4 regions of the Paenibacillus sp. Dod16 genome follow, and region 3 is predicted to be linked to each of the others. Evidence: riboswitches for the same ligand, from Rfam matches in the RefSeq annotation. Region 3 holds a riboswitch; each other region holds the start of a gene.
What was found. A riboswitch is a leader RNA that binds a small molecule or an ion and turns the genes downstream of it on or off. The one in region 3 is predicted to bind cyclic di-AMP.

Region 1 (3,156 bases), on a different contig from region 3:
GAAATGATCACGAGCAGCAAATAATTGTTTTTTCCTCCGATCCCATATTGCAAATCCAAACATTCCACGCAGTTTTTCTAAACAATGTTCCTGATACTCCTCATATAAATGTATGATGACTTCAGAATCTGTGTTCGTTTTAAACGTATGACCAAGGTCTTCAAGTTCTCTTTTTAATGATTGATAATTATAAATCTCACCGTTAAAAACTAGCCAAAGGCTCTGATCTTCGTTGGAAATAGGCTGGCTGCCGTGTTCCAAATCAAGGATCGACAAACGGGTAAATCCTAAAGCAATCCGATCTACCACCCTAATGCCCGTTTGATCGGGACCACGATGTTTGATTGCATCGGTCATTTTTCTAATTGCTACCGTCGTTGGCAGCGAATTGTTTTCAAACATCAAAAGCCCTGTAATCCCACACATAGAAAAAGTCTTCCCTTCCGGATTATTAACTACGCAGTGTAGTGTTTTTGATAAAAAAATTGATCCTTGTTTAAAAACATCAAGAAATCAATAATATATTATATACTACGAATTGTAGTTTATTTAATTTAACTAGTCAATTTTTCATTTTATGGTATTTCCATTGAAGATTAATGAATTATGTTAGATTAAATTCTTAACAAGATTTAATTCACCTGCGATACAAAAAAACAAACCCGTGGTTTTTACCAGGGCTTGTCTAATTACAAATAAGTACTAGTGCAATCCACTAACCATTTTTGTATAACTTTGTTTAGAGATTGTACGTCTTGCTGTAACGTATCGATCCTTATAGTATGATTCCGATAAATTACTAATCCTTACTCCTTTACTACTGGAAGAATGAGCAAATTGCCCATTACCGATATAAATCCCTGCATGAGATATACCAGCACCACTTGTATTAAAGAAGACCAAATCTCCAGGTTTGAGATTTTTCTTTGCAACTGGGGTACCTGTTTTTGCCTGAGCATTTGATGTCCGTGGCAGCTCCAAATTAAACTTATCAAAGATATACAAAATAAAACCAGAACAATCAAATCCACTCGATACAGAAGTTCCCCCCCACTTGTAAGGTGTACCAACAACTTGACTTACTTCTGTACGCAATTTGGATTGATCATCAGCAAACGCATTAGTCGCACCAGCTGACAAAATAACTGCAGACCCTATTAATGAAATCATGAATTTCTTCAAACACATGCTCTCCCTTCGGATGCCTACGGAGTTAGCTAAGGGTTCGGTAGAAGGCGCCCTTTATTCCTTTTCAATCAAGAATAATTCACCCGGAATGGTTCCCCCGTTTTCAAAAATGAAACTCGGCATTAAAAATTAATTTTTTGTAACCCTACATAATGTAGTACATTTTCGTGTATGTTGTCAATCCCATCCTCTAAATCCATCATTTTTTTTATTAAAAGTCGAGTTTCGTTCAAATTCACCCTATAAAGTACAAATATAAGGAGAAGTTCCGCTCTTATTGTATTATTCTTATATGAACACCGACTTCTTCTAAGTTAATTATTAAATACATTTTTGTAACCACTTCTTTTTCAGCATAAGCAGAAAAAACTGTTCCAGCAGACGTTGATCTGCTCTAACAGCTATCTCCAATTTATATATAATTTTAGTTATAACTTATAATCAATAAACCCTCCTTTCTCACAAGGAGGGTTATTGATTATTGAGTCTGTTCTACGCTGCCATTGCTCTACAAGCCTCTGCACATCTAAAACAAGCTTCTGCACATTCTTGACAGTGTTTTACATCATGCATTTTACATTCTGTGCCACATTCTTCACAAACGTCGGCACAGATACTACAGATCTCACGCGCATAAACACTGTTCGTTGACATTGCATGCGCAGCAAAAGCACAAATATCAGCACATTGTCGATCCAAACGAATACATTTTGTCATCATAGCTACATTCTCTTCATCAAGACAAGCGTTGTAACAATGATTACATACCATCATACAACGTATGCATTCCTCGATACACTTTTGGTATTGTTCATGTGACATAGTCAATATCTCCTTTCGAATTTACGATTCAAGAATTTAGGATGCACAACACTTTTTATTTGATTCAAAAAATCAAATAATGTAATCACCTCGCTTTACATACGATTTGTAACCTATTGTTAGGTTGACTATTATATAACCCGAAGTTATGTAGATTTTGTGAGGAAACTGGACAAATTTGAAAATGATGATTGTACATGAAGACTGAGCTTTGAATCCGTGATTACTTTACTCTTTTAGGTTTAAATTAGTATTAATGGGTAACAATACTACGTGATGTAGTCCTAACAATCTTTTCTTATTACGGCATTAGACTAAATAATCTTATGAAGAGGTGAATTCAATGTATAAAAACTCCAAAAAGAGCGTGAAACATCAATTCACGAACAATCATATGCCCAAACACGAAAGTGAGCAGCAGCATCAAGGGATGAAACACGACCATGACCATTCCGGATCACATCATAGTACCGGGCACCAACATAGCGGCGGGGATAAACATGCCGGTCATCATGTAGATGACTTTAAAAAACGCTTTTATATTTGTTTAATTATTACAATTCCAATCATGGCTCTTTCGCCAATGATTCAGATGTTCATTGGGGTACATTGGCGGTTTCCATATGACACCGTTTTACTGTTTCTACTCTCCACATTTGTCTTCTTTTATGGAGGTAAGCCTTTTCTAGTTGGTGCATATCGAGAACTAAATCAAAAGAGCCCTGGCATGATGACGTTAATATCACTTGCTATCGTTGTTGCTTACGTATATAGTTCATTAATTGTCATAGGATTGACGGATGTAGACTTCTTTTGGGAACTGGCAACCCTTATTGTCATTATGCTGCTAGGTCACTGGCTAGAAATGAAGTCTATTTTAGGTGCATCTAATGCCCTAGAAGAACTGGTCAAACTAATCCCTTCTGAAGCACATCTTATTATGGAAAATGGAGATATCAAAGAGGTAAGCGTGTCAGAATTAAGCCCAGAGCAAACGATTTTAATTAAACCAGGAGAGCGAATCCCTGTAGATGGAATCATTGTGAAAGGACAATCATCACTCGATGAATCCATGCTTACGGGGGAATCCGTCCCGGTCATCAAGAATCCTGGAGATAAACTCATTGGAGGAGCTGTCAACGGTGA
Region 2 (3,156 bases), on a different contig from region 3:
CGCCTATTTTGCGCTTGAATGCGTGAATTTGCCCACCGCCGCGAAACGTTTGGATCGTTGCCAAGATGAGTACAATCAGTGTATTGATTTTGATTCCACCTCCTGTACCTCCAGAGGCAGCTCCGATAAACATCAGAATAATCATAAGGAACTGGGAAGCGGCTAGCATACTGCTGATGTCAATTGTGTTGAATCCAGAACTTCGAGGTGTCGTACCTTGGAAGAAAGCGGCCAACACACGCTCGCCTCCGCTAAGCTGACCAAAGGTGGACGGATTCCAACTTTCCAACAATAGTATAGTTAGAAAACCGATTCCTGAGAGAATGCCTGTGCCCAGAAGAACAACCTTGGAGTGGAGAGACAGTCTCTTCCATGAACGTTTGCGGAATAGATCCACGACAACAATATAGCCGAGTCCGCCGATGATAAAGAGCATAACAATGGTAATATTAACGATTGGATCGCCGACAAAAGGTGAAAGACTGTCAGACCACAAAGCAAATCCCGCATTATTGAAGGCGGAAACGGAATGAAAAAGCGCATAATAGGCTGCCTGACCCCAACCCCATTCGTAATGCCATCGAATCGTAAGAATGACCGTAGCCAACGCCTCAAATGCGAACGCTATAAGCACCATATACAGCGATAGCTTGACTAAACCTTGAGCTGATGTCGAGTGGGTTGTTTGCTGAATGACAAGACGTTGCTTGAGACCTATTCTTTTCCCCAGTACTATGGCTACCATAACACCGAAAGTCATAAATCCGAGTCCGCCAATCTGGATCAAGATCATAATGATGACTTGCCCAAAGGTCGAATAAACACTCCCGGTATCTACAACCACAAGGCCATTCACACATATAGCCGAGGTGGCGGTAAACAAAGCATTCAATAAACCTACAGATTTTCCGTTTGTAGAAGATAGAGGGAGTGTAAGCAACAAGGTACCCGTCCAGATCAGCACAAAAAACACTACCATGATGAGCTGGGGAGGACTCATATTATTCTTCAACTTGTTTACGAATGAATCGATTTTGTAAAGGGCGGAGCGACGTCTGGTATGGTCATCGTTTTCGATCATGGTCATTCTCCGTAATAGGGATATTTATTTCGATGAGTATAAACTGTTTTCTCACATGTGTCACTCCCGTGTAATATTGATCATGCGCTATTTGGACTGGAAAGAAGAAGGGTCTAACACTTTTCCATTGCTTATCTTCAAATACCTGAATTCACTATTTGTCATTATTTTAAGTAAACCCGTATCGAAATCGGTATTCAATTACTTGAAAAAAAGACCCTCAGCTACAGTTTCGCCTTCAGACTCCCCATTGCTGAGCCTATAATGTTCACCATTTCTGATAACCGTGACTCGTCTTCCCCGTTCATGGGTCTCGGTCATGTGATGTGCCATCCTCTGGACCGCCACAATGTGAAGATCCGTTTCACCTATCCGATTCAGTAGTTCATTAACGAAGGAACCCTGCGTAATTTCCTGCCATCGCGTTTGCCCGGATTGTCCGATGATTAATTGCGTAATATGATGATTTCTGGCTGTCTCCGCAATAATATCTGCAGCTTTACGATCTACGTTCGTTTTTGCGATAAATGTAGCGCCATATTCGTCGCATGTCGTTTGCCATGCGGCCATAAATTTTTCCTGTTCTTGATCAAGCACATCATCTCTTACAGGAATGACGCTCAATACGTACAGGGGGCATTGCAGAAGTTTAGCCAGTTCCCCCCCTCGGCGAATGAGACGTTCCCCATGGGGACCATAATAAACACAAACCATGATTTTTTCGTTATTTGCCATGAATAATTCTGCTCCTTTTCTTTTTCTAAATGTAGATACTCTGCAAACCATTCAGGAAAAAAGCCTGGGAGCAGAGTGTCTGCTTCCAGGCTTTGGACTGTTTAATATGTAACAAGTCAAAGTGGTAAGAGGGTTCTCTCCCAAGGACGCTGACGAGGTTAGCTGCCGGATTCGGGTCTGAGAGTCCCCGTCCTTTCTGTTTAGAAAGAATTCACCCCTGAAGCCGTTAGTACGACCTCGATGGTTCCCCCGCTCCCCAAGAGGGGATTAAGCGATTATTAATTATGAAATTATCGTAATTCATATTATGCTAGTTTGTTCTAAATGTAAACCGAAATACAGCATAATAGCATTGCGAAAATTTGTTTTGCAGTAGCATCAATGCTTTGATAAGGCTAATACTACGCAGTAGTAGGCTGAACGGTTTCGTTTACTGAAAATTAGGACAAGAAGGAGGATATCTGATGTTTCGTAGCAAATCACAGCCCCAAATATCAATAAAGCAATTTCATTTAACATCTTCGCGTCTCATACTTTTAGGCTTTGCTCTCCCGATTGTATTAGGGGCTATCTTGTTGGCACTACCCATATCATCATCAACAGGCACCGGTGTCGGTTGGTTAAACGCATTATTCACTTCGACATCTGCAGTATGTGTTACAGGATTGGTTGTGCTGGATACCGGAACCGATTTCTCCCTCTTTGGCCAAATCGTCATCATGTGCTTGATTCAAGTTGGCGGCCTTGGATTCATGACATTTAGTGTGTTGATAGCCGTAGTCCTGGGTAAGAAAATCGGATTGAAAAACCGCCTTCTCATAAAAGAATCTACAAACTCTTTATCAACACAAGGTGTTGTGAAGTTGTCACTGGGTATTTTTCTCATTGCGTTTATAATTGAACTCATGGGAGCAGCCTTGTTAATCACTCGCTGGAAAGAGGAACTGGGTATGGGGCAAGCGGTATATTACGGTGTGTTTCATTCCATTTCATCTTTTAATAACGCTGGATTTAGTCTTTGGTCCGATAGTTTGAGCCGATACGTTGGTGATCCATTAGTCAATATCGTCATTACTCTGCTTTTTATTATAGGCGGCCTCGGATTTACTGTAGTTTTAGATGTGTGGAAGCATAGGCGGTGGACAAAGCTATCCCTGCATTCCAAGATTGTGTTATCAACTTCCGGCTTCCTTTGTCTCACGGGTTTTTTGGTTATATTCATCATCGAATTGTTCAACACCCATACGTTTGGCTCCTTAACGTGGGCAGAACGGATTTGGGCGGGCTATTTTCAAGGCGTAGTAACTCGTACCGCTGGGTTTAATACAATTAATATCGCT
Region 3 (3,156 bases):
AAACAACAACATTAACCTAGGTGGAAAACAGGAACATTTGGTTTATCTGCAATTTACCCAGCTAATGGAAGATATACGACACAGAAACGACAGGAAGGAGAGTGTGGATTTTATGTTGTTCGACACGCACACTCATATGGATGCTCCCCAATTCGACGAAGACCGGGAAGAGGCAATCCAGCGGGCGCTCGAAGCCGGCGTGACCCGGATGATCAATATTGGATTTAACCGGGAGACGATTCCGACTACGATGAAGCTGGCAGAAACCTATGATTTTATATATGCAGCGGTAGGCTGGCATCCTGTAGACGCCATTACCATGGAGGATCAGGACCTGGATTGGATCGCCTCTTTGTGCAGTCACGAGAAAGTGGTGGCTATAGGAGAGATCGGTTTGGACTATTATTGGGATACGTCTCCGAAAGAAGTTCAGCACCGAGTGCTTCGGCGTCAGATCGGACTGGCCCGGGAATTGAACATGCCGATTGTCATTCATAATCGGGATGCGCATGAAGATATCGTGAGAATTTTGCGCGAGGAAAAAGCCTCCGAGGTGGGCGGTGTCATGCATTCCTTCTCCGGAAGCTGGGAAACGGCCAAAATATGTCTCGATATGGGATTCCATATTTCGTTTGGCGGGCCGATTACCTTCAAAAATGCAAAGCAGCCCAAAGAGGTTTTGGCGCAGGTTCCGCTTGATCGATTATTGATCGAAACGGACTCCCCTTACCTAACACCTCATCCCTTCCGCGGGAAACGAAATGAGACCACTTATGTAAAATTGGTGGCGGAGGCGGCAGCCGAAATTAGAGGGTTGTCCTATGAGGAATTGGCCCAAATTACCACCCAAAATGCGCTGGAACGATTTGGTATTTAACGAAAACGAGAGCAAAAGCGATGAAAAAGGGAGCATTTTCGATTAATTAAAGTTTTTTAATCAGAAAAGGCGTTGATATTACAATATTTAAACTTTTACATGAGAAAATGTGGTTGAATGTTGCTTTACAACCTGCATACAAACAGGATATCATCTTTTCAGTGATAAGAAGCTGCGATGTGCAGATCGCGGCCGAATATTTCATGAACCGTCTCGCTTAATCTCCGAAATTTTGGGGAACGGGGGAACCGATACCGCCGTGCATACTGGTCTGAATGCGCGCAGCTGTATTTGATTTCTTTTTCGGGTCTTTGGGGTGAATTTGAAGGATCTCGCCATGAGCGGGTATCCGGATCTAGGGCGTCTCTCTTACGTCCGAACCCGACAGCTAACTCCGTAAGCGAAATAAGAGGGGAATTCTCGTGCATACCATTTCCATGATTCTAATCATCAGGAAGCCACGTTAGAGCCTCTAGTACTCTTTCAATGGCTTTCTTTTATTTTTGAATAATGGAGAGGGGATCATCATACTCTTGGTAAACAAGGGGTGGTGGTACATGGACGGAAAGACGGGAATTGACGCAGGGTGTAGATAGATAGCAGGGCGCCTTGTGAGAAAAATTGCTATAGTCACGTCAAATGCATTCATGCGTTTACCTAGACGGCGGGACTATGAAGGAGGATGGAATAGTGGGCATTTTTCAACCTGAAGAAACCCATGAATCACAATCATCCAGCATGTCTTACGCATTGAGATGGAAGCATGACAATTTGCGTCAACTGATGTTGCTCGGTGCCATGGGTGCCGTTACGGTATCACTTCTCATATCGTTGGTCGTACATGATCAGGCAGGCAAGGAGGTTCAGCTTGTCGTCGATGGTCGTGTCACCACAGTAGAAACACGTGGATCATTGCTGCAGGAATTGCTGGATGAGCAAGCGATCACGTTGAGTCCTCAGGATCAGATTTCGATGCCTTTAAACGGCGCGATCCAGGATGGAGACCGGATCATCATTGACCGGGCAATTCCAGTCAAAGTTACAGTAGGCAGCACAACCAAAACCATATTTACATCCCAGGATACGGTTGATCATGTACTTAAAGAGGCTGGTATTACGATCCAGGGTGAAGATATAGTACAACCGGCACAGAACACGAAGCTGACCAGCAATATGAATATCGATGTCGTTCGCGTCACGAAACAAAAAGTTAAGGAGACGGAGGATCGCAATTTCCGCGTGATCAAAACAGCCGACCCATCGCTTGAGAGAGGGGATAACCGCGTTATTCAGCGGGGCGAGCCTGGTCTCATGGTGAACCATTATGAGAAGGTCTACCACAATGGCAAGCTGGTTTCCAAGACGAAGGTCTCCCAAGAGATTGAACGCAGAACGAAGGATAAAATCATTGCTATTGGCACGAAAAAAGTAGAGAAGCCTGTCATCGTTCAGGCGGCAGCCACCGATGTAAAGGCTAAACCGGCTAAATTGTCCGGCACGAAAAAAGTAACGACCGCCAAGGCTGTCGAGAACAACGTGGTTTCTCGGGCAGGCGTTGATTTTAAATACAGCAAGGTATTGAACAACGTGTCGATGACGGCGTATTCCGCTGAGCAGCAGGGAATCGGTACACGCACTGCATCCGGTACACGCGTTACAGAAGGACGCACCATCGCCGTTGATCCTAACATCATCCCGATCGGCTGGTGGGTCTATATCGAAGGCATTGGCTTCCGTCGTGCAGAAGATACGGGCGGTGCCATCAAAGGCAACAAAATCGATGTGTATTATGATTCACTGAAATCGGCCATAAACTTCGGCCGGAAGAGCGGCCGCACCGTTTACGTGATCGGTCCGGTTAAACCTGAATTGAACTAGACGCATGAATTCCAATTTACAATACCATTCTAATGCTATACTATTTAGCTTATAATATATAATGATGAAGAAGAGGGAATATTTCCTCTTCTTTTGTTTTGTTAAGAACGGAGTATATAGGGCTAAGTTGGTAGAACCTAGAGGTTGTACAAGCCTGTTTTCTTGGGAAGGAAGAGAACAAACGCATGATTAAAGAAGTGATTGTTGTGGAAGGCAGAGACGATACCGTTGCCATTAAACGGGCCGTAGAAGCGGATACGATCGAAACGGGCGGCTCAGCGATCAATAAACAAATCCTGAAACGCATAGCGCTTGCTCAGGAGCGCAGAGGCGTTATTATATTAACCGATCCTGACCATGCAGGGGAGCGGATCCGCAAAATTGTGGATCAGGGTGTCCCT
Region 4 (3,156 bases), on a different contig from region 3:
GAACATAAAACGAGTATAAGGTTCAGCCCCGGAGATCGAATTAAACGACTCCAGCTGAACCTTATTTTTTCGTATCCCGATTTGCGGATCGACCACTCTTAACCAATAAGCACTTTCTCTTCAGGCAACCGGTACTTTTGTTTGACTACTCTTTGCGACAGCGCGAAGGCCAGCGTTAAGGGGCCGAGTCTGCCGATGTACATGGTCAAAATGATGACTCCTTTACCAAAAGGAGACAGCTCAGGCGTCAATCCCATCGATAGGCCAACGGTGCCGAAGGCTGAGGTCACTTCGAACAGAACTTCCATAAAGTCCTTTTGCAAGCTATGCTCGCTTATGGTTAACAAGAATGTAGCGACAATCACAACGCTCACTGAGATCACCATGACGGCTATGGATCGGAGGATAATCGATTGGGGGATGCGTCGATTTAACAACTGCACGTCCTGCTTCCCCTTAATAATACTAATCAATGTGAATAACAGTACGGCAAATGTATTGGTTTTGATCCCGCCTCCCGTGGATCCGGAGGAAGCACCGATAAACATGAGGAAAATCATGAAAAACTGAGAAGTCGTCATCATCGCGGCTATGTCGATGGTATTAAACCCGGCCGTACGAGTCACCACGCCTTGAAAATAAGCCGCCCATACTCGCTCTCCCCAGCTCAAAGAGCCGAACGTACGGGAGTTGAACAACTCAATAATGAAAATTACGATAAACCCGGCTAAACATAGACATGCTGAAGTCGACAAAACGATTCTTGAATGAAGGGACAACTTATTCCACCTTCTATGCTTCCATAAGTCCAGAACAACAGTAAATCCAAGCCCACCAATGATAAAAAGCAGGGTGATGACGATGTTGACCAGCGGGTCTCCCACATACCGGCTCAAACTGTCTGACCAAAGACTGAAGCCAGCGTTATTAAATGATGAGATGGAGTGGAACACCCCATAATAAATAGCTTGCCCCAAGCCCAGTTCCTCCTCCCAACGAACAATTAACAAGGCTGCTCCGACGAACTCGATAATGAGCGCAATCAGAAAAATACCTAGCGATAGCCTCACTACGCCTTGCGTTGATAATGCGTTAGTGGATTCTTGGAGGAGCAGTCGATTTTTCAGTCCAATTTTCTTTCCAAGCACAACGGCGATCAAAACTCCGAAGGTCATGAAACCAAGACCGCCGACTTGAATCAGGCACATGATCATGATTTGACCAAAAAGGGAAAAGTCGGTTCCTGTATCCACTACGGCCAATCCGGTTACGCACACTGCAGATGTTGAGGTGAACAAAGCGTTTAACCAACCTACACCTTCACCTGATGACGATGATATGGGCAAGGCTAACAAGATCGCGCCGATTACAATCGGTGCGGCGAAACCAAGAAGGATCAGTCGTGAAGATGATAGGTTAAACTGTTTTAATGATTTTAGCGGCTCCGATTTGCCTTTAGCCATCCTATTTTCCCCTTTCAGATACGACAGACCATGAAACCCCGTAGACTTCTTTGCGTAGTATATACCATAGTAAAGCATAATTTTTGCTGCAATCCAATGATATGATGTTGTTGACTGATCGCTAACTGTTTACTTTCAGCATGTTTTAGCATAATATTTATTACGATAAATTTCATACGCATGAATGCTTAATCCTCTATGAGGAACGGGGGAACCAACAAAGCGACTAAGCTTTAGGGGTGAATTCTTTCTGGATAAGAAGGAACGGGAACTCTCAATCCCGAATCCGACAGCTAACCTCGTCAGCGTCTTGGGAAAGAACACTCTTACTACTTTGACTTGTCCATGATCCGTACAGCCAAGGCCTAGAAGCAGATTTTTCTCTGCCTCCAGGCCTTTTTTGTTAAAGCTGTTGTGTTTAGAAAAGAAAGGAATGATTATTCTGCTTAACAATGAAAAGATACTGGTATGCGTGTATTACGGTCCAAACGGAGAACGTCTCATCCGTCGAGGCGGCGAATTAGCCAGACTTCTTCAGTGTCCCCTGTTTGTGTTGAGCGTTATACCCTTGCGTGAAGATGAGTTAGATCAGGCACAAGAAAGGTATATGGCTGAGTGGCAAATGAAATGCGACGAGTATGGGGCAACCTTCATTGTCAAAACGAATGAAGATCGCAAAGCTTCGGAAATCATAGCGGAAACCGCCAAGAATCATCAAATTACCCAGCTAATCATCGGACAATCCGGTCAAACGCGGTGGCAAGAAATTACGCGTGGTTCGTTTGTCAACGAACTCCTAAACCAGATCGGCGAAACGGATTTGCACATTGTAGCGGTTCAAAGGATGGATGATCAAATGGCTGACACCCATGAACGGGGAATTCGAGTCACTGTGTTCAGGGAGGGTTCTCATTATCTGCTTGGCGGTAAGGAATCCGGGGGCGATCCAATAGCCGAAGGTCTATTTTTCAAAGAGTTAAATACCGATTTTGACACCGGCTTGCTGAAAATAAAAACAGACCACGAGATCCAATATTTGAAAATAAGTCACGGAAAAGTGGTAGAGTCGTCTTTTTTCCAAAACAGAAAATTCTTTGATAAACCCGGCGATCAATAAAGAATGGGGGTGGAACTTGTGAGAAGAACATTTATGAATTCAAAAGATCGAAATACACAACATTCCGCTCCTGACACAATGGAGTTGTTTATCAACAAGCTTAAAAAAAATATGAGTCCCCCTCAACTCGTCATGCTTGTCTTTTTCACTTTAATAATAATCGGGACCACATTGCTCGCGCTGCCCTACTCTTCCTCCACCGGGAGGTCAATTGGTCTGCTGGATGCTTTATTTACAGCCACCTCAGCAATATGCGTAAACGGGCTCGTTGTCTTGGATACCGGTAGTGTTTTTTCAACTTTTGGACAAGTCATTATCATGATCTTGATTCAAATTGGCGGGCTCGGCTTTATGACCTTTGGCGTTATGGTTGCCATTGTTCTGGGGAAAAGGATTGGCTTGAAGCAACGAATGATTATTCAGCAAACCACGCATTCGACCTCGGCACAAGGTTTGGTTAAATTATCCATGTATATGGTACTCATTGCATTCGCGTTTGAAGCCTTGGCTACGATTGTCCTTACGCTCCGTTGGCAACAGGACGTCGGGTGGGGACAGGCAGCCTACTACGCACTT

Region 1: another riboswitch for cyclic di-AMP. It lies ahead of ACPV3A_RS21545 (C40 family peptidase); the one in region 3 lies ahead of ACPV3A_RS18595 (G5 domain-containing protein).
Region 2: another riboswitch for cyclic di-AMP. It lies ahead of ACPV3A_RS28400 (universal stress protein); the one in region 3 lies ahead of ACPV3A_RS18595 (G5 domain-containing protein).
Region 4: another riboswitch for cyclic di-AMP. It lies ahead of ACPV3A_RS16165 (universal stress protein); the one in region 3 lies ahead of ACPV3A_RS18595 (G5 domain-containing protein).

Annotation. Positions count from the first base shown of each region.
Region 1 is NZ_JBNDYG010000030.1:55,899-59,054, forward strand. Features, by position in the region: gene asnB (asparagine synthase (glutamine-hydrolyzing)) at 1-426, opposite strand, end outside; gene ACPV3A_RS21545 (C40 family peptidase) at 703-1,182, opposite strand; cyclic di-AMP (ydaO/yuaA leader) riboswitch at 1,187-1,320, opposite strand; gene ACPV3A_RS21550 (four-helix bundle copper-binding protein) at 1,681-2,010, opposite strand; gene ACPV3A_RS21555 (heavy metal translocating P-type ATPase) at 2,354-3,156, shown strand, end outside.
Region 2 is NZ_JBNDYG010000043.1:139,076-142,231, reverse strand. Features, by position in the region: gene ACPV3A_RS28405 (TrkH family potassium uptake protein) at 1-1,081, opposite strand, end outside; gene ACPV3A_RS28400 (universal stress protein) at 1,283-1,816, opposite strand; cyclic di-AMP (ydaO/yuaA leader) riboswitch at 1,949-2,100, opposite strand; gene ACPV3A_RS28395 (TrkH family potassium uptake protein) at 2,281-3,156, shown strand, end outside.
Region 3 is NZ_JBNDYG010000026.1:12,302-15,457, forward strand. Features, by position in the region: gene ACPV3A_RS18585 (HD domain-containing protein) at 1-15, shown strand, start outside; gene ACPV3A_RS18590 (TatD family hydrolase) at 113-877, shown strand; cyclic di-AMP (ydaO/yuaA leader) riboswitch at 1,082-1,296, shown strand; gene ACPV3A_RS18595 (G5 domain-containing protein) at 1,568-2,755, shown strand; gene rnmV (ribonuclease M5) at 2,941-3,156, shown strand, end outside.
Region 4 is NZ_JBNDYG010000020.1:48,662-51,817, forward strand. Features, by position in the region: gene ACPV3A_RS16160 (TrkH family potassium uptake protein) at 99-1,463, opposite strand; cyclic di-AMP (ydaO/yuaA leader) riboswitch at 1,639-1,786, shown strand; gene ACPV3A_RS16165 (universal stress protein) at 1,897-2,580, shown strand; gene ACPV3A_RS16170 (TrkH family potassium uptake protein) at 2,659-3,156, shown strand, end outside.